3 regions of the Bacillus sp. DTU_2020_1000418_1_SI_GHA_SEK_038 genome follow, and region 3 is predicted to be linked to each of the others. Evidence: riboswitches for the same ligand, from Rfam matches in the RefSeq annotation. Region 3 holds a riboswitch; each other region holds the start of a gene.
What was found. A riboswitch is a leader RNA that binds a small molecule or an ion and turns the genes downstream of it on or off. The one in region 3 is predicted to bind glycine.
Positions count from the first base shown of each region.

Region 1 (11,788 bases), 2.2 Mb from region 3:
ACTAATTTACGAAGGCGGGTTGATTTCAAAGGACATGAAATCGTCCTTCAGCAAGTAGATTCATTCCAATTTTCTCCGATACGTGATGGGGTAAAGCTGACGTTGACTGATCATTATGATCAAAAGTACTCCGTATTATTATATTCCTTTATAAGTTTGGACGAAAATTATGCTCCAGAATGAAAAAGGATTTACCTACCCGCTTACCTTTACAATTATCTTGCTAGTTGCGCTTCTGCTTACAATGCATATTGAATTTTATTTAACAGAGATTCGTTTTTTACAAGAATCACAAACTCTTTTGAAACAAGAGTATTATTTAATAAGTTCTCTGAAACGGATAGAAGATATTTTATTAACGGAGGATGAAGATCAGTACACTGGTGTTTTTTCTTTTTCCGATGGAGAAGTCCATTATGAAACGGCTAAAATAACCGATACTTTATTGATGTCAACATTTAATTTACGCATCGGGACAAATATTGAAATGCTCGCCTATGGGTATTTTGATAAGGAGGAAGGTAAAATGATAAAGTGGATCGAAAAAAATTGAATTTCTTTGCAAGATGATGCAGTTGAATAAATATGTTATTAGAGGACATACTTGAATTGAAGTTATTAAATAATAGAATCAGGGTGCATCATATGAAATCGAATGACTATGTTAAATACATTACCGAAACTGTTGTCAAGTATATTGATCAGCCAAAAGATGAGCGCAAGAAAAGCAGATTAGAGAAGAAGGATATTAAAGAACCATTCTTATATCGGTGGTTCGGATTGATCCCTTATGTCCTCTACTTTAATTTAAAGAGGAAAAAAGAAAACAAATATGAAAAGAAACCGTTCAAAATTTGAGCGGTTTCTTTTTACGTCTAGCTCCAGCACCTAGCCCCTCGAGGTCATAAGCCAATCCGTCAAAAAGGTTAAAGAACAACCTTTCTGCCGGATTGTCTTATGCTTGTCGGGGCTGATCAAGGCGCTTCCGCTTTTGTTATTACACAGCCATATCAGTTAAATAAAACAATCCTCCATTGACAATGGATATTTTCACCTTAGGCTCGTATTGTTCCTTCAAGGCCGTTTTTTCAATTTCATAACTTTCATCCTTTTCTTCTGCCTCTTCATAAAAATGCTCAAGTAGATTTAGGTCCTTGTCCCAGCGCTCTCTAGCTTTTATAGCCCAAGAGTGATCCTCTTGTTCAATTTGATATTTTAAGAAATTTTCCACTCTTGAGATTCCGCTTCTTGGCATAATTAGTGGGGAAAGTGTAAATGAATAGTCTGGAATTTTCGGTGTTAGCTGCAATTGAAGCAACCTATCATGAAAATTTTCAACCATTTGTCCATTTATTAATTGAAGTCCAATTGATTTAAATACGTCCCTTTTTCGATCACATTCATAGGAAATGCGGACATTCATTGCAAGCCATGGCCTCAAAGGGATTTGTTGCCCAGGTGTCTGATGATGGTTTTCATATAATCGAATATAACCCGCTAAGCTTTTGGTTGTTTGAAAAATTTGGTGCAGGCGCGGCGAGCCAAAGTGAATGCTTTCTCCTTTAATATGTTCCGGAGCTTGCTGCGGGTTAGTTATTAAAGTAAGCCTCATCGGATTAGGCATTCCTCCGGTTTTCTCCAAGTAATGCCAGTAGAATGGTCTATTCATAAGTTCTTTATCAAGATCAATCGTTAGTTGGACAGTCATGTAGCCTTGCCCATTTTCTGTAATTTCACAGCCGTTTGCATGGAAGTATCTTTCAAGAAATTTATGAATTTCTTGTTGCTGCATTTTGTTCACCCTCCCGCATTTCTTCAGCAAATTGAATCATCGATGTTAGGTTCTCCATTTTTATTCTCATTTCACCCTCTGAGGCAGATTTACCGAATATATCAATTAGGTGATCCTCAACATTTCCGAAATCCAGCTTAGAAAGAATATCATCTAAATCGCCAATCACCTTTTCGAAAAGATTAATTTTCTCGTACAACAGCTTTAATACATGTTCTTCAACAGTATCCTTTGTAGCAAAATTATAGATCATGACATCCTTTTCCTGTCCAAGACGGTGAATACGCCCAATTCTTTGTTCGAGCCTCATTGGGTTCCATGGCAAGTCAAAATTAATGATGTGATTACAAAACTGAAGATTAATCCCTTCACCGCCTGCTTCTGTTGCAATCAGCACCTGAGCGTTTTTTTGAAAAAGTTCACGCATCCAGTCTTTCTTGCCTCTTTTAAACCCTCCTCGAAAGGGTACTGAAGTGATGCCATATTGCTTGAGAAACCATTGAAGATACATTTGTGTTGCCCGATATTCTGTGAAAATAATAACTTTATCGTTAATTTGCTGAATTAATTCAAGTGCTTTCTCCGCTTTAGAGTTTTTTTGTACGGCTTCAACCTTTTCAACTAAATATTGAATTTGCTTTTGATAGGCGATAGTTGGTTCTTCTTGTCTTTCTAGCATGTTTTTTAATGTATAATAAACAGCTTCACGGCTGCTGCACGCCTCGCGCTGAAGGGTCATCACGGAAAATTGGCTAGAGCTGATCCAATTGCCATCTCGCCGCAAGTTAGTGACTGCTTCATAAAGATCTCTTTCTTCTTTTGAAAATTCAATAGGAATCGTTTCAACAACTCGTTTTGTCCACTCGATGCCTGTATCAGCACGCCGATTGCGAATCATTACTTTATTCACTAATTCCTTTAAATGCTTGTCATCATCTAGGTCACGAGCATCCTTACTGTATTTTCGATAAAAAGCAGATTCATTTCCTAAATGGCCGGGCTTTAATAGCGAAACAAGATTAAAAATTTCACTGATGCGATTCTGAATAGGTGTAGCTGTTAAAAGCAAGCAAAACTTCTTTTTTAAATTTTGTACAAACTCATAGTTCTTGGTTTTATTATTTTTGAGCTTATGTGCTTCATCTATAATGATTAAGTCATAATCTTGCTTATTAATAATATCTCTATGAGGATTCCGTTTAGCCGTATCAATAGATGATACAACCACATCACACTGCTCCCAAACATAGCTTTTCCTCTGGGTAACAGCTGGAATGAAAAACTTGGTGTTTAGTTCAATGGCCCATTGAGTTACAAGAGAGGCCGGTACAAGAATTAATACTTTTTTGACTAAGCCGCGTATCATGTATTCTTTTAATATTAATCCTGCTTCTATTGTTTTTCCTAAACCCACTTCATCTGCAAGAATGGCTTTTCCATTCATATTTTCTACTACTTGCTTTGCCACCTCCAGCTGGTGAGGCAATGGAGTAAGACCTGAAAGATGCTTAGGGGCCTGCAGACCCTCAAATTCAGGGATCGTTGTATGATTTTCAACCTCTATCGCTAGTTTATAAAGTTCCCAGTTCCCCCATGGTCCGTCCTGCACGATTCTTGTTAAAAAGTCCTCCTGCCATGAAGAATCAAATTCAATATTTACTGTCATAAAACTTCTCCTTTGAAAGCTGTCTAGCTTTAGCGCCTGCCTCAGTTATAGTGGACATTTGGACCATCGAGGCGCTTTCCGCATTTCTTTTATATGAGAAAAATATTAACCATTGCTCAAATAGGTTTCTAATGGTAGGATAATAATAGCTTTGAAAGTTTTGAAATTTGCCACAACCACTTAGTTTAACGAGTGATTTTATTAAAGGAAAAAGGTTTCAAATTGGATTCAAGGCTAAAAAGTATGTTTTTAAGGAACGTATTTGCGTTTAGTATGACCAATTTGGAAAATTTTATAAATACGGATGATGATAAGGGGAGAGACTACATTTTGTAGCGCCGAAGGAGCAAGCAATTTCAGTTGTGAATCTCTCAGGCAAAAGAACCCTTGTTTGACGTAGCTCTGGAGAGTGCTTCTTAATTAGGGAAGCCACCAAAGGGGAAAGCCGGTTATCGGTAAACTTTCAGGTGCAAGGACAGGGATCTTCTCTATTTTAAGGGGGATTTCTGCCCTTTTTTAGTGTCTGTAATATGTCTAGCTTCTGTGTCTAGGCGCTTACCGCATTAAATTGGCGAATTTCTAAACTTTTAAAAAGGATAAAAAGGGGGACAAGTGAATGTCACAGTTAAAACGTACACCATTATTCGATGTTTACAAAGACTATGGTGCGAAGACAATTGACTTTGGCGGCTGGGATCTGCCTGTTCAGTTCTCTAGCATTAAAGAGGAGCATGAGGCAGTTCGTACAAAAGCTGGGTTGTTTGACGTATCCCATATGGGTGAAATAGAAGTAAAAGGCCCAGACAGCCTAAACTATCTTCAAAAAATGATGACAAATGACATCTCAAAACTAAAAACTTTTGGTGCCCAGTACACAGCCATGTGTTACGAAAATGGCGGGACTGTTGATGATTTACTTGTCTATAAATTTGCAGATGATCATTATTTGCTAGTTGTAAATGCTTCTAATATTGAAAAAGACTATCAATGGCTCACAGACCATCTTGAAGGAGATGTGACAATCGAGAACCTTTCCGACAAGACGGCTCAGGTTGCTATTCAAGGTCCGTTAGCGGAGTCTGTTCTTCAAAAGCTGACTGCTGAAACAAATTTATCAGATATCGGTTTTTTTAAATTTCAAGATCAAGTCGATATAAATGGCAAAAAAGCTCTTGTTTCCAGAACGGGTTATACAGGAGAAGACGGCTTCGAAATTTATTGCGATGCCAATGATGTTGTAGCTATTTGGAAGGATATTTTAGAAGCCGGAAAAGAAGAAGGGGTAATCCCTTGCGGATTAGGTGCCCGTGATACATTGCGCTTTGAAGCCAACCTTGTACTATACGGCCAAGAAATTTCTCCGGAAATTTCTCCACTTGAAGCGGGAATCGGTTTTGCCGTAAAAGTGAATAAAGAAGCTGATTTTATTGGTAAAGAAGTTCTTTTAAAACAAAAAGAAGAGGGTTTAACAAGAAAATTAGCTGGAATTGAAATGATTGATCGTGGAATTCCGCGTCATGGCTATCCGGTATTCAAAGGTGAAGAGCAAATTGGAGAAGTAACAACAGGTACACAATCTCCAACTTTAAAGAAAAATATCGGCTTGGCCTTATTAAATACCGAAAATACGGCAATTGGAACAGAAGTTGAAGTAGAGATTCGCGGGAAGCGCCTAAAAGCAGTTGTGGCAGCGACGCCTTTCTATAAAAAAGGGAAATAACAGGAGAGGAGACATAATAATGAAACATCGCTATTTACCGATGACAGAGTCAGATAAAAAAGAAATGCTTGCTACAATCGGTGTGAACTCAATCGATGAATTATTCAGTGATATTCCTGAACGAGTAAGATTTAAAGGTGAATATAACATTAAACCTGCAGCAACTGAAACAGCATTAATGAAAGAGCTTTCGTTAATGGCACAAAAGAATGCTGATCTTAAGAGCAATACCGCTTTTATTGGAGCAGGTGTTTATGATCATTACATGCCTGTAATTGTTGATCATGTACTTTCACGTTCTGAATTCTATACAGCTTATACACCATACCAGCCAGAAATCTCTCAAGGAGAGCTTCAGGCAATCTTTGAATTCCAAACAATGATTTGCGAATTAACAGGTATGGATGTGGCAAACTCTTCTATGTATGATGGAGGAACTGCTCTTGCTGAAGCTGGAACGCTAAGTGCTGCTCAAACTCGCCGTAATAAATTATTAATTTCGAGCGCAGTACATCCAGAATCAAAAGAAGTTGTAAAAATGTATGCAAAAGGCCAAAACATTGAAGTTGTTGAGGTCCCACATAAAGATGGTGTAACTGATGTCGATGCATTGAAAGAAATGATCAATGATGATATTGCTGGGGTAATCGTTCAATATCCAAACTTCTTTGGAAGAATTGAGCCAATGAAAGAGCTTGAAGAAATTATTCACGCACAAAAATCATTATTTGTCGTATCAAGCAACCCGCTAGCACTTGGAGCACTAACACCTCCAGGAAAATTCGGTGCTGATATTGTTGCTGGAGATGCGCAAGTTTTCGGAATTCCGACAGCATTTGGCGGTCCTCACTGCGGTTACTTCGCTGTTACGAATAAATTAATGAGAAAAGTTCCTGGACGTCTTGTTGGACAAACAGTAGATGAACAAGGGCGCCGCGGTTTTGTACTAACGCTTCAAGCGCGTGAACAACATATCCGCCGTGAAAAAGCGACTTCTAATATTTGTTCAAACCAAGCGTTAAATGCTCTTGCTGCATCAGTAGCAATGACGGCATTAGGAAAGCAAGGCGTTAAGGAAATGGCTATAGCTAATATTCAGAAAGCCAATTATGCTAAAAAAGCATTTAAAGAAAATGGCTTTGAAGTAGTATTTGAAGGCCCGTCCTTTAATGAATTTATCATTAAATTAAATACACCTGTAAAAGAAGTAAATCAAAAACTTCTAGAAAAAAGTATTATTGGCGGATATGATTTAGGCCGTGATTACTCTGACTTAAAGAACCATATGTTAGTTGCTGTTACTGAATTAAGAACGAAAGAAGAAATTGATACTTTTGTTAAAGAAATGGGGGAGTACCATGCATAAGGATGATCAAGCACTCATTTTCGAATTAAGCACACCTGGCCGCATCGGTTATAGTCTCCCGGAAATGGATGTTCCGGAAACTGATATTAATGAACTGGTTCCAGCGGGCTTTCTAAGAGAAGAAGAACCAGAGCTGCCAGAAGTATCTGAATTAGATATTATGCGTCACTATACTGCACTTTCTAATCGTAACCACGGGGTTGACTCTGGTTTTTACCCGCTTGGTTCTTGTACAATGAAATACAATCCGAAAATCAATGAAAATGTGGCACGTTATGCTGGATTTGCTCATTTGCATCCGCTTCAGGATGAAAGTTCTGTTCAAGGTGCTTTAGAGTTAATGTATGATCTTCAAGAGCATTTAATTGAAATTACGGGTATGGATCAAGTTACACTTCAGCCAGCAGCTGGCGCTCATGGAGAATGGACAGCTTTAATGATGGTCCGTGCGTTCCATGAAGCAAATGGTGATTTTAAACGTACGAAAGTAATTGTTCCTGACTCAGCACATGGTACAAACCCTGCTTCCGCTGCGGTTGCCGGCTTTGAAACAATTACTGTTAAATCGAATGAAGATGGACTAGTAGACTTGGAGGATTTAAGACGAGTAGTAGGCGAAGATACTGCTGCACTTATGCTTACTAATCCAAATACATTAGGGCTGTTTGAAGAAAATATTCTTGAAATGGCAGAAATTGTTCACGGTGCAGGCGGAAAGCTTTACTATGACGGAGCTAACCTAAACGCTGTTATGTCTAAAGCACGCCCAGGAGATATGGGATTTGACTTAGTTCACCTTAACCTGCATAAGACATTCACTGGTCCACACGGCGGTGGCGGTCCTGGTTCAGGCCCTGTAGGCGTTAAAGCAGACTTAATTCCTTATCTTCCAAAGCCAGTTTTAGTTAAACAAGGCGATCAATTTGTATTAGATTATGACCGTCCTCAGTCTATTGGACGTGTGAAGCCTTATTACGGAAACTTCGGAATTAATGTCCGTGCCTACACGTATATCCGTTCAATGGGTCCAGATGGCTTAAAGGCAGTAACTGAATATGCAGTATTAAATGCAAACTATATGATGAGAAGACTTCAAGGCTCTTATGACCTTCCATTTGATAGACATTGCAAACATGAGTTCGTATTAAGCGGAAAGCGTCAAAAGAAACTTGGCGTTCGTACACTTGACATTGCGAAGCGTCTGTTAGATTTCGGCTACCATCCTCCTACTATTTACTTCCCATTAAATGTGGAAGAATGTATCATGATAGAGCCGACTGAAACTGAATCTAAAGAAACTCTCGATGCCTTCTGTGATGCAATGATTCAAATTGCAAAAGAAGCAGAGGAGAATCCAGAAATCGTTCAAGAAGCACCTCATAGCACGGTCATTGGCCGTCTTGATGAAACAATGGCTGCTCGTAAGCCAGTGCTTCGCTATCAAAAACAATAATATATATATAAAAGACCTCTGCATAGAAAATGTGCAGAGGTCTTTTGGCACTGACTACAGCTTTTCGTATTATTTTGTCTTAATTTTACCAGACCATTTTTTAAATCCGCCTTGAAGATGTGATAGGTCTTTATAGCCTTTACGATGAAGAAACTGGGCAGCTCTGCCGCTTCTCATGCCGCTTTGGCAATATAAGTAGACAGGCTTGTCAGGTCTAAGCTCCTTCAAGCGCATTTTCATCTGTGATAGCGGAATATTTCGAGCTCCTAGAATATGTCCATTCTCAAACTCATTTGGTTCACGGACATCAATTAGCTGGGCTTTTCTGTAGCCCTCGCGAAATTGTTCTTCTGTCAATGTCTTGACAATTCTCTTCTGGTATAACCATGTTATTAGGGAATACGTAAGAAATCCGCCTGCCATGATTAGAAGGAAATATAGTGTTTCCAAAATGTCTTTCTCCTTTCGCACTAAAGCTTGCCTTCTCTATTATATAAGTGTTCTATAAGACGAGTAAAGGAAATCAGACAAATTCCATGCAAAAATCATGCTGCTTTGATTTTTAGCTTTTTTTTGATAGACTAAAATCGCATACATAAATGAGAAAAAGAGGTTAATGCAATGGCAAAAGAAACTTGGCGTTTTATTGATTCAGGTGCTGGTACCCCATCTTTCAATATGGCACTGGATGAAGCATTGCTTGATTGGCATAGTGAAGGAAAAATTCCTCCGACAATTCGCTTCTATGGATGGAATCCTGCAACTCTTTCAATTGGTTATTTTCAAAAGGTTGATAGAGAAATTGATATGGAAGCTGTTAAGCATCATGGCTTAGGATTCGTCCGCCGGCCAACTGGAGGAAGAGGCGTCCTGCATGAGCATGAGCTTACATATAGCGTAATTGTATCGGAAGAGCATCCGGAAATGCCGAAAACAGTTACTGAAGCTTATAGAGTTATTTCTGAAGGCATTCTTAAAGGATTTCTCCATCTAGGAATGGATGCATATTTTGCAGTTCCGAGAACGGAAGAGGAAAAGGAATCTTTGAAAAATCCTCGTTCTGCCGTTTGTTTTGATGCTCCTAGCTGGTATGAGCTTGTTGTAGAGGGAAGAAAGGTAGCTGGAAGCGCACAAACTAGACAGAAGGGCGTTATTCTTCAGCATGGCTCAATTTTACTCGATATTGAAGAAGACAAGCTCTTTAGCCTGTTTAAATACCCAAGTGACCGGGTGAAGGAACGGATGCAAAAGGCTTTCAAAAATAAGGCCGTCGCAATTAATGAAATTAGTAAAGAAAGAATTACGCTTGAGCAGGCAAAAGAAGCATTTCGGGTAGGGTTTGCTGAAGGGCTTGATATTGAATTGGAGCCATATGAGCTCAACATGGATGAATTAGCATATGTGAATAAAATTGCAAAAGAGCGCTATGAACAAGATGAATGGAATTTCAAACGATAAAGGCGGGCCAGATGGCACCGCTTTTTGTTTATCTTCAAAAAGGTTTAATTCACCATTTTGCTCCTCATCCTATGTTAAAATATTCAGTAAAGAAAAAAGATAAAGGAGATTATAGGTGTGAAAGAGATTAAAACCGTATCCATCATAGGCTTAGGGGCATTGGGGATCATGTTTGGTCACTATCTGTCTAACAAAATGCCAAAAGAGAATCTAAGAATTATTGCTGACAAAGGACGAGTAGATAAATATCAGAGGGAACAGGTTTACTGCAATAATGAACGTTGCGATTTTCAATATGTAACACCTGAAGAGCAGGTAGACCCAGCTGATCTGCTAATTTTTACGGTAAAAAATGAGGGACTATCTGATGCAATCCAAGCCTGCAAAAATCATGTAGGGGAACATACGATTATCCTATCTGCATTAAATGGCATAACAAGCGAGGGGATTATTGGTGATGCATACGGAATCGATAAGGTTCTATACTGTGTGGCACAGGGAATGGATGCCGTTAAGGCAGGGAACCAATTGACTTATGATCATATGGGGATGCTTTGCTTTGGTGAACAATATTCAGACGAAGAATCAACTGAAAAGGTCAGAGCGGTTGCGGACTTCTTTGATAGAAAGGAATTTCCTTATCAAATTATTCCTGAAATGTATAAACATTTGTGGAGTAAATTTATGTTAAATGTCGGTGTTAATCAAACCGTTGCGGTCTATGAAGGCAATTATGGCGAAATTCAAAGACTAGGAGAAGCAAGAGAGACGATGATTGCTGCGATGAGAGAGGTAATGGTTCTATCTGAAAAGGAGGGAATCCATTTAACTGAAGCGGATATCGAGTATTGGTTAGACGTCTTAAGTAAATTAAGCCCAGAGGGAAAGCCATCGATGGCACAGGATTTAGAGGCTAAGCGCTTCAGTGAAGTTGAACTTTTCTCAGGAACTGTTTTAGCATTAGGGAGAAAGCATGGGATTTCGACTCCGGTAAACGAAAAGTTCTATAACCGTATCAAAGCAATTGAAAATGAATATTAAGCTTACGTTTAATTGCTCGTGATTTGTATGATACACTCGGTCAGAAATCATTAGTAAGCTTCAGGTGAAAAATAGGATTGAGGCGATTAGCATCGCAGAGGAAAAGGGCTGGATTTAAAACAAACTAAAAATAGCAGCAAAGACCAAAGCTATGGTTCTTGCTGCTATTTTTTTAGTTTATAAATTAAAACTTCCAACATCTTAATAGGAGTTGGATAGCATCTTCTAATTCATTTTCACGAATTCCAGCAAAACCAAGAACAATTTGCGCGGGAATCTCATGTTTTTTTTCTAGTGAGTAATGGGATAATGGATAAACCTTCATGGCATTCTCAGCTGCTTTTTGAACAAGTTCCCCCTCACTCATGCCATTATTAACAACGAGAACGATATGAAGGCCAGAGTGTTCACCAATGATGGCGAGCTTATCTTGATATGGTTTTAATAATTCAACAACTTTTTCGAGTTTACGACGATAAATCTTTCTCATTCTATTTAAATGTCTTTCAAAATCCCCCTCCTTCAAGAACTGAGCTAGAATATGCTGGTCAATTCTTGAGACGGAACATGAATGGTAGAACGGCAATTCCTCTTTATATTGCTGTAAAAGAGGTTTTGGCAGCACCATATAACTAATTCTGATTGATGGCATTAATGATTTTGAAAATGCACCTAAATAAATCACTTTTTCATGAATGTCCATGCTTTGCAAGGAGGGAATTGATTTTCCGCTATAGCGAAATTCACTATCATAGTCATCTTCGATAATATAACGATCTTTCTCAGCTGCAGCCCACTTTAACAGCTTAGTTCGGCGGTTTACCGATAATACAGTTCCATATGGAAAGTGGTGGGAAGGAGCTACATAAACGATATTGATGTTTTTATCATTAATAGGTTCTACTTTTACTCCTTCCTCATCTATTTCAAGAGTATGCACTTCATTTGGAAAGCCCTTAAGAATTTGCAATATCAAATGGTAACCTGGATCCTCCACACCATAAACCATTTTTTTATCAAATAGAAGAAAGAGCTGCTGCAATAAAATTTCGATACCTGCCCCAACAATTATTTGTTCTGGTGAACATTGTACCCCTCTGGCTTGATACAAATAGTGAGCGATTTCTTGCCGCAATTCCATCTCCCCTTGTAACTCGCCAAGCAGCAGCAAAGAATGATTTTCTTTTGTGATTGTATTTTTTGCGTATTTTCTCCATACGGAAAATGGGAAATTTTCAGTGTCAATCATGCTTGGATGGAAATTGTATTTTATATATTCCTGACTTATTTTT
Region 1 covers NZ_CP135435.1:3,003,250-3,015,037, reverse strand. The annotation lists gene comGF (competence type IV pilus minor pilin ComGF) at 1-183, shown strand, start outside; gene comGG (competence type IV pilus minor pilin ComGG) at 170-553, shown strand; gene RRV45_RS14975 (YqzE family protein) at 646-858, shown strand; gene RRV45_RS14970 (YqhG family protein) at 998-1,792, opposite strand; gene RRV45_RS14965 (DEAD/DEAH box helicase) at 1,770-3,458, opposite strand; glycine riboswitch at 3,763-3,855, shown strand; gene gcvT (glycine cleavage system aminomethyltransferase GcvT) at 4,075-5,178, shown strand; gene gcvPA (aminomethyl-transferring glycine dehydrogenase subunit GcvPA) at 5,198-6,544, shown strand; gene gcvPB (aminomethyl-transferring glycine dehydrogenase subunit GcvPB) at 6,537-7,997, shown strand; gene RRV45_RS14945 (rhodanese-like domain-containing protein) at 8,067-8,447, opposite strand; gene RRV45_RS14940 (lipoate--protein ligase family protein) at 8,619-9,455, shown strand; gene RRV45_RS14935 (ketopantoate reductase family protein) at 9,573-10,496, shown strand; partial or broken gene RRV45_RS14930 (DNA-binding response regulator) at 10,537-10,614, shown strand; gene RRV45_RS14925 (MocR-like pyridoxine biosynthesis transcription factor PdxR) at 10,681-11,788, opposite strand, start outside.
Region 1: another riboswitch for glycine. It lies ahead of gcvT (glycine cleavage system aminomethyltransferase GcvT); the one in region 3 lies ahead of lpdA (dihydrolipoyl dehydrogenase).

Region 2 (11,788 bases), 860 kb from region 3:
TCCCCGCCCTTTATTACTCAGCCTAGATTAAAATATTTTTATACTTTTTTAACAAATTCGGACTTTAATTTCATAGCACCAAAGCCATCAATTTTGCAATCAATATCATGATCGCCATCCACGAGACGGATCCCTTTAACCTTTGTTCCAACTTTGATGACGGATGAACTTCCTTTCACTTTAAGGTCTTTAATGACTGTAACTGTATCCCCATCGTTTAAGATGTTTCCATTCGCATCTTTATAAACCTTGACGTCTTCATTTTGGGCCTCAGATTCTAGGTTCCATTCATAAGCACATTCCGGACAAATAAACAGACTTCCATCTTCGTATGTATATTCTGAATTACATTTTGGACAATTTGGCAAATTCGACACTAGCCATTTCCCCCTTCATTATTATTCTAAATACTCTTTGGTTTCATCGCCTACAAGTATATTGGATAATTAGTAAAGTTTCCACTAAACTTCATAAATGCTGTTCTTAGTATGTTATTATCACCGGCCTTAAATACCATGAACCTTTTCATGACTACTGTTTTCCATCTTAAACTACTAAAACAAGCCTCATGAACCATTCATGGCTGCTGATTTCCAACTTAACCAGCATAAACGAGATTCATGAACCCTTTCTGGCAAAAAAAGACCAACCCCCGCATTAAGAGGGCTAGTCTATTAGCTTATGGAATCATTCGAACGGTCACAATTCCATCGATTTGGTTAATGATATCTTCCAGACTCATAATAACTTCATTATCTACTTTATTATCAATATCAATAATCGTATAAGCAAAATCGCCACGGCTTCTATTGACCATGTCAGCGATGTTTAAGTGATAGTTTGATATAGCAGATGTAATCTTTCCGACCATGTTTGGAATGTTTTTGTGGAATGCCGTTACACGCTGTTTTCCGGTATAAGGAAGGGTAGCATTTGGGAAATTCACAGAGTTTTTAACATTCCCTGTCTCTAGGAACTCCTTTAGCTGGCGCGCTGCCATAATCGCACAATTCTCCTCTGACTCTACTGTTGAAGCACCAAGGTGAGGGGTAGGAATCACGTTTTTCATTTTCATTACATTTTCATTTGGGAAATCTGTCATGTACTTTCCTACTTTTCCGCTTTCAAGGGCAGCTGCCATATCCTTTTCATTCACTAATTCACCTCGAGAAAAGTTCAAAATATAAACATCGTCCTTCATTAAGCTAAAGGTCGCTTCGTTGAACATTTCTCTTGTATCTTCCGTTAATGGAACATGGACGGTAATATAATCAGATTCTGCAAAAAGTTGTTCAATAGTCATCGCCCGCTGGACTTTGCGGGATAACTTCCAGGCAATATCAACAGAGATAAATGGGTCAAACCCAATGACATCCATGTCTAACTCAATCGCATCATTCGCCACAAGGGCGCCGATCGCTCCCAACCCAATGACGCCTAGAGTTTTCCCCTTAATTTCCTTCCCAACAAATTGCTTCTTGCCCGCTTCCACAAGCTTTGGAATTTGTTCACCTTCTCCTGCTAACGTCTTAACCCAGCTCACACCGGCAAAAAGATTACGAGATGCAGCCATTAATGAGGTCAGTACCAATTCTTTCACCGCGTTGGCATTAGCACCTGGTGTATTAAATACAACAATCCCTTGCTCCGTGCACTTATCAACAGGAATGTTATTCACGCCCGCTCCTGCTCTTGCAATAGCCTTTAATTGATTACCCAACTCCACTTCATGCATGTTAAAGCTGCGAACGACAATTCCATCTGGATTTACACTGTCATTATCGATTGTGTAATGATCATGATCATTTTTAAATACCTTTAATCCGCTTTCTGCAATATTATTCAACGTCTTGATCGTTTTCACTTTGTTTAACATCGTTGTGCTCATCTTCATATCTCCTCTTTTTTTAATATACTTTTAATCTATTAACAAAATGGGGAAAAAAAAAGAGACTGGTGTTCTCCAATCTCATCCGACGTCAAAAATAACAAATAGCACGATTCATTTGTTATTCTTCTGTCCTTTTGCCTGAGATTTTGAACCCTTCGGCGCTGCAGTCAACCTGCAGTCTCTCCAGAAGCTGCTCCTGTTATAGTGCAACCCATAACAATCATAGCCTTCTTCATATTTAATTATTAATAATTTTTCGAAAAATCCGTACATCTACAATAATCGAAATTAAAGACATTATCAACTATTTTTTCCTGAGCCATCCCCCCTGAATATACACAAAGAGGTAAGGGATTAGTTTCCCTTACCTCTGCCCAGGCGAACGGCTAATCGATACTATGTGCTCCCCCACGGTTATCCGTTTTCGCCAGTTACACATAGCCTTTGAAATTGATTACAGGATATCAGATTTTACAGAATCCTTCAACCATTAATTTCACGCTAACGCCCTTTGCTCTGATTTTTTTCCAAAATCCCCACAAATTTAGTGGAGGCTGGCGATAGTGGAACACTTTTTAGAAAGCAGACACCTATATCCCGTTTTGGTATTTCCTCAGTAAGCTGAACCTCAAACAATAGCCCTTTATTTAAATATTCCAGAGAAAATTCTTTCGTCACACAGGCAATCCCTAAATTTATTTTTGCAAATTCCAAAAGTAGTTCATGTGAACCTAATTCGAATTCAGGCGATATTTGTATCCCTTTGGAAAGCAAATAATCCTCAACATAGTTTCTGGAATTTGATTTATCTAGAAAAATTAAAGGCAACTTGACTAGTTTCTGAATACTGACAGCTTCAGATAATAGACCCTTATATTTTTCTCCGCAAACAAAGATATCGTGGACTTCAAGGCATGGCCTTAACTCTAGCGCAGGATCATCAATCGGAAAATTACAAACAGCTACATCGACCTCTCCCGATTTTAGCAAAGAGCAAATTTCTAATGTCGTACCATTCACAATCTTAAATTTAATATTGGGATAATTACTGTGAAAAGCCTCTAAGTACGGAAGTAAAAAATATCTGGAGATCGTGTCCCCAACACCAATCTTTAATTCTCCCGTAGTTAAATTCTTAAATTCAAGTATTTTTTCCTCTCCCACATCTATTAAATTAATGGCTGAATGAATATATTCAAATAAAATTTTGCCCTCAACAGTGAAAGTTACCCCTTTAGGAGTTCGATTGAAAAGGCGTGTATCCAATTCTTTTTCTAATTGCATGATGGATTGACTAACTGCAGGCTGTGTCATGAAAAGCTCTCTCGCCGCCTTAGAAAAACTTTTGCACTTTCCAACTGTACAAAAAACCTTATAGAAATCTAATTTACTTACCATATAACCACCCCTTATATCCACTATTAGATATATTAATTTTACTTATATCACTAAAGAGGTGTATAGTACAAGAGGATAATATGGAAATTAAGCCTAACAGTTATAAGGAGCGATTATATTGGAAAGAGTAGTTGGAACTGTTGTTAGAGGCCTTCGTTGCCCGATCATTAATCAAGGAGACAATATTGAAGAAATTGTTGTTGATAGTGTGCTAAAGGCTGCGGAGGTTGAAGGCTTTAACATTCAAGATAAAGATATCGTGACGATTACAGAGTCGATCGTTGCCCGCGCTCAAGGGAATTATGCGACAATCGATCATATTGCACAGGATGTAAGTTCAAAATTTGGTAACGAAACTGTTGGAGTCATCTTCCCGATTTTAAGCCGTAATCGCTTTGCTATATGTCTTCGCGGGATTGCAAAAGGGGCGGCAAAGAAAGTTGTATTAATGCTTAGCTATCCGTCTGATGAAGTAGGCAATCACTTAGTTGATATTGATTTACTTGATGAAAAGGGCGTTAATCCATGGACAGATGTTTTAACCGAGAACCAATTCCGTGACCTTTTTGGCTATAATAAGCATACTTTTACTGGTGTTGATTATATTGATTACTATAAATCGTTAGTGGAAGAATACGGAGTTGAATGTGAAGTCATCTTCTCTAATAACCCGAAAACGATTTTAGAATACACAAAAAATGTTCTGACTTGTGATATCCATACAAGATTTAGAACGAAGAGAATCTTAAAAGCGAATGGCGGAGAAAAAATCTACAGCCTTGATAATATTTTGGCGGAATCTATTAATGGAGCTGGATTCAATGAAGAGTATGGTCTTCTTGGATCCAATAAGGCAACAGAAGACAGCGTGAAGCTTTTCCCACGTAATTGCCAGCCAGTCGTTGATAAAATCCAGCAAATGCTCAAAGACAAGACAGGAAAAGTTGTTGAAGTGATGGTATACGGAGATGGTGCTTTCAAAGATCCTGTTGGTAAGATTTGGGAGCTTGCGGATCCAGTTGTTTCACCTGCATACACATCCGGTCTTGATGGAACTCCTAATGAAGTAAAGCTAAAGTATCTTGCTGATAACAACTTTGCTGATTTAAAAGGGGAAGAGCTTAAAAAGGCAATCTCCGAATTCATTAATAACAAAGAATCTGACCTTGTAGGATCAATGGAATCTCAAGGAACGACCCCAAGAAAATTGTCTGACCTGATTGGCTCACTATCTGATCTAACTTCAGGCAGCGGGGATAAGGGAACACCGATTGTCTTTATCCAAGGGTATTTTGATAACTATACAAAATAAGACTAATTAAATTTAAACTAGATGCCAAGCAGTTTACAGCATCTAGTTTTTTTCATTATTAATGCATCAATTTTTTTAAGCTCTCCCTGTATCATGATTAACGAATATAAAGTGATATTTCACCCATTCCCTCAAATTTTGAAGTCAAATGATCGCCTTTCGTTAACAAGATCGCCTCTGTGATTCCTCCAGTGAAGATGATAGAGCCTTTCGGGATTTTGCCCTTTCCTTGGCAAAATAGCATATTGGCTAACATCGCAACAGAGTTGGCCGGATTGCCTAACACATCCGCACTTGTCCCGCTAGCTTTTATTTCCCCATTTATAGATAGTGTTACCCCAATCTTTTCAAGATCGAATTGTTTAGGATCGAAAAAGTCATTTCCAATAACAACCCTAGAGGCTGATGTATTATCTGCAACTACATCTGGCAGCTTAAACTTAAAATTTTCATACCGGCTATCTATGATCTCAAAAGCAGGCAGAATTCCCTTCGTTTTTGCCATCACTTCCTCGCCTGTAACTGCCGGTCCTTCAATATCCTCAGCAAGTATAAAGGCAATTTCCGCCTCCACTTTCGGATGAATAAATTCCTCTATGAAGATTTCCCCTTTTTCATGTACTCTCATATAGTCAAACACAGCCCCATAGATCGGCTGGTCTATATTCATTTGCTTCATCTTTGCTTCACTGGTTATGCCCATTTTATAAGCAAAAAAATTACTTCCCTGATTCTTCTTTATTTGGATTAGCTCGTCTTGAACAAGATAGCCCATAGATAAATTAAACTCAGGAATTTGAGAAGTAATACAGGGAACTGCATAATTGTTTTCTTCTGCTTTTACTAGCATTTCAGCAAGCTGTTTGTAATTTATCAAAAGAATCCTCCTATCCCAATTCTACATCTCGCTTTTTAATTGGTCTCCGACTGCATAATAATTTTTAGGAACTTCGTTTACGTAAACACGAATGGTCGATAAAGGGGCACCAAGTGATTCATGAACCGTACGGGCGACATCGCGAATGCATTGTTCAACTGCTTCTGGTTCTCTTCCCTCGAGCAGGGTAATTTGAATAATCGGCATCTTGCTTCCTCCTTCTATTAAAAAAGACGGCATTACCTCCATTTGAAGTAATGCCCATCCATTATTAAGCGGCTTTGCTATTTTGACTATTATTTTTTGACCTATTAAACATTAATTGATCAAGTGCAAACATTTTACTGCCGTTGATTGCAAGGAATACAGCCATCGCTAAGAAAGCTAAATCTAATTCATAACCTGCCATTTGGCCATTGCCTAAAAAACCAACAGCTAGCTTCACTTTGAAGATCGCACCAACCATTAATAGTGATAATAAAATGGACACGATTTTAGTGCCTAACCCGATGACTAATGCGATTCCGCCGACCAACTCTATGAATGCTACTGCATAAGCGAGCGCCCCTGGTAAGCCAATACTATCAAACCATCCAACAATATTTTCAATGCCTCCCTGGAATTTGACTAACCCGTGTATAAAGAAACTAATCCCTAAGATTACTCGTAACATCAACGTACTTGCTTCAATTTTATTTGTCATTTTATTTCCTCCATTTTTTCAATTTATCTATCGCTTCATTCTGACTTTTTTCGTAAATATGTCTCAGCCAAATTGCCAAACACTATGACTAAGATTTCCATATCGGTAGCTGCGATGTAATAGTTTTGCTGTTTGCTGATCATCTGCCGCACCCATTGCGTAGAAGATCGGCACAAAATGCTCATTGCCATAAGGCGGAACTGCTAAACTAGCGGCAGGTGCTAATGACTGATACTTGTAAAGTGATGCTAGGTCCCAATTTTTTAAATGACTTGCCAGCCACTCTTCAAAATTTAATGCCCAATCATCCACTTCTCCATTATCTGCCCAATTCAGCGCTCTTAGATTATGAACCGTTCCCCCACTGCCGATGATTAAAACATCCTTCTTCCTTAACTCCACTAAGGATTTCCCAATCTTATACTGTTCCTCTGGTGAAAGCGACGGATTAACTGACATCGAGATGACAGGAATGTCGGCATTTGGGTACAGTAATCTCAGAACTACCCATGCTCCATGATCTAAACCGCGATTGGCATCAACTTCATAAGAGATCCCCTGTTTCTCAAATAACTCTTGAATTTCCTTCGCAATCTCCTGATCTCCCTTTGCCGGATATTGAATGCGAAACAATTCTTCAGAAAATCCGCCAAAATCATAGATTGTACTATATTGATCGACATTGCTCACTTGTTGAGCACTTGACTCCCAATGAGCTGAAAATAAAATAATCGCCTTTGGCCTTGGCCATGTGCTGCCTAAATCATTTAAAAACTGCGTATATTCATTTGTCTCAATGGCTATTAATGGCGCTCCATGAGCAATAAAATATGACGGAAGCATAAAAAATCATCTCCATTGTGTGTAATCTGTCATTTCTTTAATGAATCCTGCAGCCACTTCATGTAATCCTGAAAGTTTTGCAAAGATACGGTATGTCCTTCTTGATACGTTTTAAACGTGACACTTGCACCTAATGCTTGAAAATACTCTTTATTTGCGACTCCCCACTCATATGGCAGTATTTGATCCATTTCCCCATGAGAAATAAATAGGGACATATGATGCACTGGTTTTACGTTATAATCCTCTTTGACGAATCCGGGAATGTATCCGCTTAAGGCAATAATCCCCTTGATTCTCTCCCCTAATGTCAAACCGAGTGTCATCGAAAGAATTGCTCCCTGGCTAAAGCCCATTAAGTAAAGCTGGCTTGAGTCTAAAGGATACTGATCGGCTGCATAATCAATAAAACTTGTCACTTTACTAATCGCTTGATCAAATACCTCTCTATGCGGTCTTCCATAGCCTTGAATCGTAAAGAAAGCAAATCCGGGCGGATGCTCCAAATGACCCCGAAGACTAAAAATAAAATACTCTTCTTCTAACCCCTTTACCAATGACAGCATGTTTTGCTCGTTGCTTCCAATTCCATGCATCACAAAAAGGGCAGGATAAGTTTTATTAGGAGCAATCTCTTTCGGTCGATGAAGCTCATAAACCATCGGTGAATTCAACTCTCATCATCCATTCTATTTATTTTTATATTTCTAGTAGCTTCCCTCTATTGCTCAGCCCTAATCAACAAATTGATGTTAATTGCTTTTGTTTCTAAATAGATATATTAGATTCATATAAGAATACATATAGATAAAAAAATAAAACTAAACAAGTTTTTGTATTCCTATATGAATATTAATTATTCATAGGATAACAACCTCTATAGTAGATTGTCAATTATTTTTTTGCTAAGATAGAATTATGTTTTTTATTAGGAAACATTAGAGGGTGGTTCATTTGGAAATTGGATCAAAGATACGTGCCATACGTAATAGAAAAAAAATTACCATAGCCCAAATGTGTGAGGGCACCGGATTATCTAAAGGATTTATAAGCAATGTGGAAAATAATAATACATCTCCATCCATAAGTACTTTGCAAACCATTGCAGGCTTTCTTGGGGTACCTTTACCTTACTTATTACTAGAAAAACAGCAGCATATGAGAGTAGTAAGGAAAAATGAAAGAACGTATTCTACTTATAACAATCTGAAAATAGAGCATGTGACATCCAATGGCGGTCTAAGAATGATGCTGGTGGAATTTCCTCCGGGAGCTTCGATGGGGGAAGCAAATGCCCATGAAGGGGAGGAAAGTCATTTAGTACTGGAGGGAAAAGTTCTTGCTGAGCAGGGTGAGGACTCAATCATCGCAGAAGAGGGAGATTCCTTCAGTTGGAATGCCAGCTGCCCACATTTTGTGAAAAATATTGGAGATGGAAAAGCAGTTGTTCTAATATCTATCTATTCCGATACTGAGCTCAATGATATTTTCTAATTATTGCGGTCAGTTTCTATATTAGCGATTAATAATGATTACCAGCCTTATGCATGCATGCGAACGGGTTTTATTCGGGACGAATAACGTAGAGAGCAGGTATGCATAAGGCGGTTTGAACGAAACTAAATTCATAAACAAAGCCAATAAAAAAACTGCACCTCCAGTTGTTAGTTTCTGTGTCTAACAATTGGGGTGCAGTTCAATAGCGGTCACTTTTTTTCCATGATTGCAAAGTAACCTATCTGTAATCAATTTTCATCGATGAATGGTTACTGTTTTCGTTGTTTCAACTGTTACTTTTCCACTCTTAATCACATACAGCCTTGTTGGGATATCTATAATTGCATTTGTAACAGACTCGGTATCAAGTAATATTAAATTGGCTGTTTTTCCAACTTCTATTCCATAGTCATCTAAACCCATAGCCTTGGCCGGATTGGTCGTAATCATAGGCAAAACAGTAGGAAGATCCGATGCACCGCCTAAATGAGCTGTCGGAATGGCAAGCATGGCTGTTTGAATCAAGTCACCTGTTCCATAGGGTGTGAATGGATTACGAATATTATTAGTTGCAATACACATGTTCACGCCGCCGTCCCGCAGTGCCCGAATAGGCGTTAAAGTACGGCGAACATTGTGTTCATCGTGTCTTCCACCTAAATGAAGGTCTGTCGCAGGTAAACTCATGACACTTATTTGTGCCTCCGCCATTTTTGCAATAATCGGTTCCAGCCTCTCCTTAGGCAGTGCCCCAAGAGCTGTTAAATGTCCAACCGCCACTCTGCCAACATATCCTTCAGCAATTGTTTTCTCACAAACATATTCAATCGAAATCCCATCTGCATCATCTTTAAAGTCTTGATGGAAGTCTATCGGCTTATTGTATTTTTTTGCAATTTCAAACACAAGATCAATATGCTTATCCCATGGTGTATCATTATAAGGAATTCCGCCGACTACATCGGCCCCCATATCCATTGCCTGATACATCATTTCCTCTGTTCCAGGAGCCTTTATTATGCCTTCCTGGGGAAAAGCAACTACTTGAATATCGACTAAATCTTTATACTTATCCTTAAGCCCCATGATGACTTCAAATCCAGTCATACCTTGTGAAGGATCAAATTCAGAGTGTGTACGAATATTTGTCGTTCCGTTTTTGATCAGCAATTCAAGAGTTCTTTCAGCCCGATCAATAATATCTTCCTTTGTAAAGGTGGGTTTTAATTGGGCAGTCACCTGAAGGGCTTCCTGTAAAGTTCCTGATTTATTGGGGAGCCGATCCGCAATAAGGGCTTTATCTAAATGAATATGACTTTCCACCAGCCCGGGAATTAATACCTTTCCGTTAGCCTCAATAACACGTTCTGCTTCTGCATTTATCTGATGCTCAATTGCTGTAATTTTTCCATCCTTAATCGCGATATCCTTAGTCTCTTGTCCATCTTGAAGCTTTGCCTTTTTTATTAAAAGATCCATTTATTTAAACCTCCAAAATTGCTATTTAGAAACTTGACGAAAGTGCCTGCATGGTCATTTTAACAAAGCTTAGCTGACTTCCCAAGCCAAATTCCCCCATAGCTAAAAAAAAAAGAAAGGGGTTTTTCCCTTTCTCCATCTTACATGCTATTAAAATGCATCTAGCTTCACACCTTCAGATATTTCAAGCTGAGGCTCCGTTACGGCGATAATATCATCAACCGTGTATCCCTTTGCTACTTCAACTAATTTCAAGCCATCTTCAGTTACATCAATCACAGCACGGTCTGTAATAATTCGGTCGACAACTCCCATACCTGTTAACGGCAAGGAACACTCATTTAGAATTTTCGGATCCCCATCTTTGTTTACATGGTCCATAATGACGATAATTTTTTTGGCTCCATGCACAAGATCCATAGCTCCGCCCATCCCCTTAATCATTTTCCCGGGGATCATCCAATTGGCAAGGTCCCCCTTCACGGAAACCTCCATCCCGCCAAGAATGGCAACATCAACGTGTCCTCCGCGAATCATCGCAAACGATTCCGCACTAGTGAAATAAGAAGCCCCTTTTATCGCTGTAACTGTTTCTTTTCCGGCATTGATTAAATCTGGATCTACTTGATCTTCCGTTGGGTAAGGCCCAATACCCAATAACCCATTTTCAGATTGTAAAACAACTTGCTTTCCTTCTGGGATATAGTTGGCAACCATGGTTGGGATTCCAATTCCTAAATTCACGTAGAATCCGCTTTCAATTTCTTTTTCAGCACGTCTCGCAATTTTTTCCCTAATTAAGGATTTATCCGTTTTGGTCATGTTCCTCTCTCCTCTCTTTTTTACTTTTGAACTGTTAATCTCTCAATCTTCTTCTCTTGATTGCCGACAATTAATTTTTGAACATAAATACTTGGTGTGTGAATGTGATCTGGGTTCAGCTCTCCAATTTCAACTAATTTTTCCACCTCAGCTATCGTTACTTTTCCAGCAGCAGCAATCATCGGATTAAAGTTTCGGGCTGTCTTGTTATACACAAGATTGCCCATTTTATCCCCGATTGACGCTCGAACGAGAGAAAAGTCTGCTGTCATTCCTCTTTCCAGCAAGTAAGCTTTTCCGTCAAACTCGCGGACCTCTTTCCCTTCAGCAATCGGTGTTCCCACCCCGGCAGGTGTATAGAAGGCTGGAATTCCTGCCCCGCCTGCACGAATTCGTTCAGCCAAGGTTCCTTGTGGGACAAGCTCTACTTCAATTTCGCCAGAAAGCACCTGCCGTTCGAATTCCTTATTTTCCCCAACATAAGAACCAACCATCTTTTTGATCTGCCTATTTTTTAAAAGTAAACCAAGACCCCAATCATCAACTCCACAGTTATTGGAAATAACCGTAAGATCCTTTACTCCTGTTTCGACCAATGCCAGAATTAAATTCTCAGGAATTCCAACTAATCCAAAGCCACCAACCATTATGGTTGCCCCATCTTTAATATCTTTTACAGCATCAGAAAATGATGTAAGAATCGTTTTCATTACTTCTCAGCCCCTTTAATTTATTTTTCTATAATAGGTGCTACCCTTAATCCACCTTCAAATACGTATGATTGAATAACATTTATTTGAAAATTCAAAATTAATCCATACCTCCACTTTACAGTCTTCCCACCTATAAGTAAAATGAATAAACGGAATAGATATTATGAAAATAGCGAATAAATTAAATTGCATAAAAAGGCTGTCCAACATTAGGGTAAAGTCATGTATGAAAAATAATAGCTTTGAATTTTTC
Region 2 covers NZ_CP135435.1:4,337,404-4,349,191, forward strand. The annotation lists gene RRV45_RS21410 (zinc ribbon domain-containing protein YjdM) at 39-377, opposite strand; gene RRV45_RS21415 (phosphoglycerate dehydrogenase) at 680-1,888, opposite strand; glycine riboswitch at 2,008-2,088, opposite strand; ZMP/ZTP riboswitch at 2,257-2,336, opposite strand; gene RRV45_RS21420 (LysR family transcriptional regulator) at 2,393-3,289, opposite strand; gene RRV45_RS21425 (coenzyme F420-0:L-glutamate ligase) at 3,408-4,601, shown strand; gene RRV45_RS21430 (2-keto-4-pentenoate hydratase) at 4,699-5,478, opposite strand; gene RRV45_RS21435 (2-hydroxymuconate tautomerase) at 5,500-5,685, opposite strand; gene RRV45_RS21440 (DoxX family protein) at 5,750-6,181, opposite strand; gene RRV45_RS21445 (DODA-type extradiol aromatic ring-opening family dioxygenase) at 6,245-7,024, opposite strand; gene RRV45_RS21450 (alpha/beta hydrolase) at 7,054-7,698, opposite strand; gene RRV45_RS21455 (helix-turn-helix domain-containing protein) at 7,979-8,518, shown strand; gene RRV45_RS21460 (amidohydrolase family protein) at 8,777-10,000, opposite strand; gene RRV45_RS21465 (CoA transferase subunit B) at 10,151-10,822, opposite strand; gene RRV45_RS21470 (CoA transferase subunit A) at 10,843-11,532, opposite strand.
Region 2: another riboswitch for glycine. It lies ahead of RRV45_RS21415 (phosphoglycerate dehydrogenase); the one in region 3 lies ahead of lpdA (dihydrolipoyl dehydrogenase).

Region 3 (6,980 bases):
TTGCTCAACATGCCAGTCCTTCTCGTATTTCAGCCTTAGTGCCACTCGAATTCTTGCTAGAAGCTCTGTTTTATTAATCGGTTTCGTCACATAGTCAATGCCTCCAGCATCAAGTGCCTCAACAACTTTATTGGAATCTTCAAGAGCCGTTACAAATATAACAGGAATATCCTTTAAATGTGGGTATTGCTGAAGTTTTTTACATGCTTCAATTCCGTCCATTTCAGGCATCATAATATCCATCAGTATAATGTCTGCCTGTTTTCCAATTTCTACTGGCTGATCCTTTAGGAGATAAGTGAATAATTCCTGTGCTGAAGTTAAAGATAAGTAATCATCATAGCCTGCACGTTTTAAAATGTTTTCAATAACAAACAAGTTCGCCTGGTTGTCGTCCACAATAAGAATCCCCATATAGTCTGCTCCCTTATTTCTTACATATTTACTTTTATTATATTTTAAAAATGGGTAAAGTTGTTAGAGATAAACACTATAAATGGAAAAAGCATCGGAAGTGTCTAGAATGGAAAAAATAAATAATAGGCTATTAGACCTATTTTGTCCATTACTAGTATACAAATGTCCTTATAGAAAGGAAAAACTCTTGATTATTTTCTGAATAGGAGTAAAATTAGGGATATATTTTTTCAGTAAGGGGTTGTAAAAATGAAAGTCGTAAAGTTTGGCGGATCTTCTTTAGCATCCGGAAAACAACTAGAAAAGGTCTTCCAGATTGTTGTTTCTGATCCCGCAAGGAAGGTAGTTGTCGTATCTGCACCAGGAAAGAGATTTTCAGAGGATGAAAAGGTAACAGATCTCTTAATTGAATGTGCAGAGCTCAGTTTGCAAAATAAAGATCCAAAGAAAAAACTCGATGCTGTTATTGAAAGATATGCTCTAATTGCAGAAGAATTAGAATTATCCGAGGAAATTATTCATACCATTCAACAGGATTTGCTTGAACGATTAAATTCAGACAAAAGCAACCCTGAAAGATTCATGGATTTACTGAAGGCGAGCGGAGAGGACAACAATGCTAAGCTGGTTGCAGCTTATTTCCGTAAACAGGGTGTGGAGGCTACTTATGTAAGCCCTAAGGAAGCAGGGCTTTTAGTAAGTGCAGAACCAGGTCATGCACAAGTTCTGCCAGAGGCCTATGATCGTTTGTTTGAGCTGCGTGAGCGCCCAGGCCTCGTTATTTTTCCAGGGTTTTTTGGTTATAGCAAGGAAGGCGAGATTTTTACTTTTTCAAGGAGTGGATCAGATATCACGGGCTCCATCCTCGCTAACGGAATCAAAGCAGACTTGTACGAAAACTTTACGGATGTGGATGCTGTTTATTCAGTCAATCCTTTTATCGTGGATAGACCAAAGGAAATTAAGGAATTAACCTATCGAGAAATGCGGGAGCTTTCCTATGCCGGATTCAGTGTTTTACATGATGAGGCACTTGTTCCGGCATTCCGGGCTGGGATACCGGTACATATAAAGAATACGAATAACCCATCGGCACCAGGCACTCGAATTGTTTATGAGCGGGACAACACAAATGGCCCGGTTATTGGGATTGCAAGTGACGAAGGCTTCTGCAGCATCTATGTAAGTAAGTATCTAATGAACAGAGAAATTGGATTTGGCCGAAAGCTGTTGGAGATATTAGAAAGCTATGGTCTTTCCTATGAGCATACACCGTCAGGAATTGATGATATTTCTATTATTTTAAGAGAAAATCAATTCACCCCTGGCATGGAAGAAGCGATCATTGATCGAATTAGGACAGAGTTAGAAGCTGATGAAGTCGTGATTGAGCACAGTCTTGCGCTTATCATGGTTGTAGGAGAGGGAATGCGACACAATATTGGTACTACAGCAAGAGCATCCAAAGCTTTGGCAAAAGCGGGGGTTAATATCGAAATGATTAACCAAGGCTCTTCTGAGGTGAGCATGATGTTTGGCGTGAAGGAAGTCGATGAGAAGCGAGCGGTTCGGGCGATTTATGACGAGTTTTTTGCTCCTGTTACGGTTTAAGGCTTTAAGGGCTTAAAAAAAGAGTTGGCGCACAAGTTTTCGCCAACTCTCATTTTTATATTGATTTTTCGAAATTTACGCGTTTATTTAATGCATACATAAGAGGCATTCCAACTGCCATCACGATGAATTCACCAATAGCGGTTGTGAGCCATGTAAACATAAATGGCAAGCCAAAGGCAAGATGGAGCTCAAGGGCAATTAGGAACATAGTGAAGGTGAACACGAGCGTGTTTACAATCATGCGTGCCCATATGTTTTTAATAAATCGGCAGCAAGCAATTGTGATTAATAATGAAATCAGTGTTTGCCCGACTCCGAAAATGAGATCGTACGCGACCATTGGTGAAAATAATAAATTCGTTAAAAATACACCTAATACCATTCCGAAAATATATTTCTTGTTAAAAACGACTAGGTGATTAAACATTTCGGATACACGAAACTGGATATTAGTGAATCCAAAAGGCTGGATAAGCATAGAAACAGCAATATATAAAGCTGCTAAAATGCCATTTCCGACAAGCGTTTTTACATTCATATTCAATTCTCTCCTTAGTTTTTTATCGTGGGATGGTTACGAACCACGCGGGCGCTACCCAAAGATAATATTCTAATAGGCAAATCATATGCTGTCAAACCGCAATTATTGTAAATTTTTTTTGTGTTTTTCAAACCGGAATGAACACTTTGTGAACCTTTTCCCAAAAAACATTAAGATACTGTTAAAATGCTTGACATTACAGTGCTAAAGTATTATTCTAAATTTATAGAAAATTCCATATAGGCGGATGACGGTTGTGGGAGAGAGCATTACGACAAGCCACCGAAGGAGCAAGTTCCAAAAAGACCCTTGGAACCAATCTCTCAGGTAGAGGAACCACAACGGGACGCATCTCTGGAGAGCTCGTAAAAATGAGTACGACACCCAAGGGGACCCCATTATTGATTTGGGCATAAACTCTCAGGTAAAAGGACAGAGAAGGGTAAACAATCTTACCCTTTTTCTGTCCTTTTTTGCGTGGATAAATTTGGGGATTGATTGTTAAAATGTTCACAATATATCCAAAGGAGAGAATGATTTGACCAAAGAATATGATGTAGTCATTATTGGCGGAGGTACAGGCGGATACGTTGCGGCCATTCGTGCTTCACAATTAGGTTTAACAGCTGCGGTTGTTGAAAAAGGGAAGCTTGGAGGGACGTGCCTACATGCTGGCTGTATTCCTAGTAAAGCATTACTTCGAAGTGCGGAGGTTTATGCAACGACAAAAAATGCAGCAGCATTTGGTGTTATAGCTCCCGAAGTGGGACTTGATTTTTCCAAGGTACAGGCAAGGAAAGCAGAAATTACGGATCGCCTGTTTAAAGGTGTACAGCACCTAATGAAAAAAGGGAAAATTGATGTTTATGAAGGAAAAGGCAGAATCTTAGAGTCTAGAAATATATTAGTAGATTTGAATAATGGGGAAGAGGAAGTAACTCTTGTTCCTAAAAATATAGTCATTGCGACTGGATCACGGCCACGGACACTTCCAGGTCTAGAAGCCGATGGGAAGTATGTCATGACATCGGATGAAGCATTGCAAATGGAAGAACTGCCAAAGTCGATTATTATTGTTGGCGGCGGTGTCATTGGAATTGAATGGGCTTCGATGCTCGTTGATTTCGGATTAGAAGTAACAGTGATTGAATATGCTGATCGAATTATTCCGACAGAGGATGCAGATATTTCTAAGGAAGTACAGCGCTTAATGAAGAAAAAAGGCGTTAAGATTGTAACAGGTGCAAAGGTACTGCCTCAATCTCTTGAAAAAGGTGATGGGGTGACAATTAAGGCAGAGCATCGTGGAGAAGAGAAAACGTTTTCTGCAGACAAACTTCTCGTTTCTGTAGGCCGTCTTCCTAATATCGAGTCGATAAGTCTTGAAAATACGACCATTAATGTTGAGCGCGGGTTTATCGTTACAAATGAATACTACCAAACAAATGAGTCAAATATTTACGCAATTGGGGACGTAATTGGGGGCTTGCAGCTTGCACATGTAGCGTCACATGAAGGAATCATTGCGATTGAACATATTGCAGGTAAAAACCCAGCACCACTTGATCCGACATTGGTATCAAAATGTATATACAGCAGCCCTGAGGTTGCGAGTGTAGGGCTTACAGAGGAAGAGGCAAAGCTTCAAGGTTACGAGGTACAAACAGGGAAATTCTCATTCCGTGCAATCGGAAAAGCCCTTGTTTTCGGTGAATCAGATGGATTTGTGAAGCTTGTTGTGGAACAAGGTTCGAATAAGCTGCTAGGTGCCCATATGGTCGGCCCACACGTAACAGATATGATTACGGAGGCAGGACTAGCCCGTGTTCTAGAAGCGACATCGATGGATATCGCTAGAACGATTCATCCCCATCCAACATTAGCAGAAGCAATCGGTGAAGCTGCATTAGCCGTAGATGGAAGAGCCATTCACGCATAATTTTGGAATTGAGGTGTATCAATGACAACAAGAGAAAAAGGAAATAGAGGCGTTTTACTAATTTCTTGTCCGGAAAAGCCGGGGATTATTTCAATCGTTTCCAACTTTTTATTGGAGCATCAAGCGAATATTGTTCACTTTGATCAGCATACAACCGACCCGCTGGCTGGCAGATTCTTTATGCGAATTGAGTTTGATTTACAAAACTCTGACACTTCTATTGAAGGGCTTAAGCAGGATCTTCTTGAAATAGCACAAAATCACTCAATGGAATGGCAGCTTAGCAGCTCAAAGAAAAGAAAGAGAATGGCCATTTTTGTATCAAAAATGGATCATTGCCTCCTCGAGCTAATTTGGCGCTGGAAGTCTAAGGAATTGCCGGTGGATATACCTTTAGTGATTAGCAATCATGCTCACTTAGCTGATGAGGTCGAAAGTTATGGGCTTCCTTTTTATCACATTCCGTTAACTCATGAAACGAAGGAAGAAGCTGAACAGAAGGCGTTGGAACTATTGGATGGGAAAGTAGACTTTATTGTGCTAGCACGATATATGCAAATACTTTCTCCGAATTTTATAGCGAAATATCCGAACCAGATTATTAACATCCATCATTCATTCCTTCCAGCCTTTGTTGGCGCGAACCCGTATGTACGCGCTTTTAACAGGGGAGTGAAATTGATCGGCGCAACCGCCCACTATGTCACAAATGATTTAGATGAAGGGCCAATTATTCAGCAGGATGTTCTGAGAGTAAACCACCGCTACTCGGCAGAGGATTTAAAAATAGCTGGACGGCATGTGGAAAGAACCGTTCTCGCTGAGGCAGTTTCTTGGCATGTAGAGGACCGCGTCCTGGTTCATGGGAATAAAACGATCGTGTTTGAGTAAGAGCTTTTGGGGTTATGTATATAAATGGGAATACATTCTATTAACCATACAACATGAATAAAGGGAGATATTACAATGAGCAGAAAAAGAGTAACATTATCAAATTTAATCAGAAAAAACAGAGAAGAGCTTCTTAGAGACAGAGATCAGCTTGAAGAAATCGAAAAGCGTATTGACGAAAAGCATATCATCACGAAAAAGAAAACTAGCCGTTATGGATTACAATATAATTAGGTTGTAAAATCATTGACAGTGACATTTATTTCAATTATGATTAAAGTATCAATTAAATAGTTTCTCCTAAAGGGGAGTAGCTTTAACGGCAAAGTCGTCACTTCGGAGATCTAATCTCCCGGCATTGTCGGCAACTTATTATCGTTGTTAGCAAGACCTTTACCTATTCGGGGTAAAGGTCTTTATTTGTTTATTAAACCTTTACCGCTTGCTGGTAAAGGTTTTTTGTTTGCAAAAAAGGCATTACCAGCAGATTAAGATGCAGATAACATTAATCAAAAAATGGAGGAATAACAATGGAATTATCGATTTTATTAGAATATGGCTGGGTATTGCTGCTATTGATTGGGATAGAAGGACTTTTGGCAGCTGACAATGCATTAGTGCTAGCTATTATGGTTAGACATCTTCCTGAACAGGAAAGAAGAAAGGCATTATTTTATGGGCTGGCAGGGGCCTTTGTATTCCGATTTGGTTCTCTATTTGCCATTTCATTTCTTGTTGATATCTGGCAGGTTCAAGCAGTTGGTGCACTTTATTTATTATTTATTGCTTTAAATCATATATTTAGAAAGCTTATCGTAAAAAAGGGAAAAGAAAAAGCAACTCCCCAAGACGAAAAGAAAAAGGCTGGCTTCTGGATGACTGTTTTTAAAGTGGAACTAGCGGATATCGCCTTTGCGATTGACTCAATTTTAGCAGCGGTAGCTCTTGCGGTAGCACTTCCGAATACAAGCCTGCCGAACATTGGAGGCCTTGACGGAGGAAAATTTATTGTCATTTTTGCCGGAGGATTTATCGGTTTAATTATCATGCGATTTGCAGCAAATGTATTTGTTAAGCTGCTGCAAACAAAGCCTGGTTTGGAAATTGCAGCTTTTCTTATTGTAGGATGGGTCGGAGTGAAACTATCCGTTTATACCCTGTCCCACCCAGCATTAGCGGTACTGCCGGCAGAATTTGCACACTCCATAGAATGGAAAATTATTTTCTATGCCGTTCTCATTTTGATCGCTGTAGGTGGATGGTTTTTTTCCAAGGAGAAAAAGGAAATGATGACAGAGGAGAAAGCGAGTTAAGGATCAGAACTAGAAGGTTAACCAAATTGGTTAACCTCTTTTTAATGAAATGACTTAGTTAAAATTCGCCGGGCACCATTCCTTGGTGAATTTCATCAGGTTCGCAAATAAATGAGGTGGTTTCGCAAACAAACTGAGTCGTTTCGCAAACAAATCCTGTAATTTTGTAAATACCATGGGAAAAATGCCTGCCCCCGGCATACGGGAGCGCAGGCACACTTTAATTTTGATATTTTTTCCTTTTTAATTATTGATTTTTAGGACT
Region 3 covers NZ_CP135435.1:732,436-739,415, forward strand. The annotation lists gene RRV45_RS03705 (PP2C family protein-serine/threonine phosphatase) at 1-414, opposite strand, end outside; gene RRV45_RS03710 (aspartate kinase) at 667-2,028, shown strand; gene RRV45_RS03715 (QueT transporter family protein) at 2,084-2,569, opposite strand; PreQ1 riboswitch class I at 2,578-2,622, opposite strand; glycine riboswitch at 2,820-2,921, shown strand; gene lpdA (dihydrolipoyl dehydrogenase) at 3,111-4,511, shown strand; gene purU (formyltetrahydrofolate deformylase) at 4,533-5,402, shown strand; gene RRV45_RS03730 (FbpB family small basic protein) at 5,478-5,636, shown strand; gene RRV45_RS03735 (TerC family protein) at 5,933-6,715, shown strand.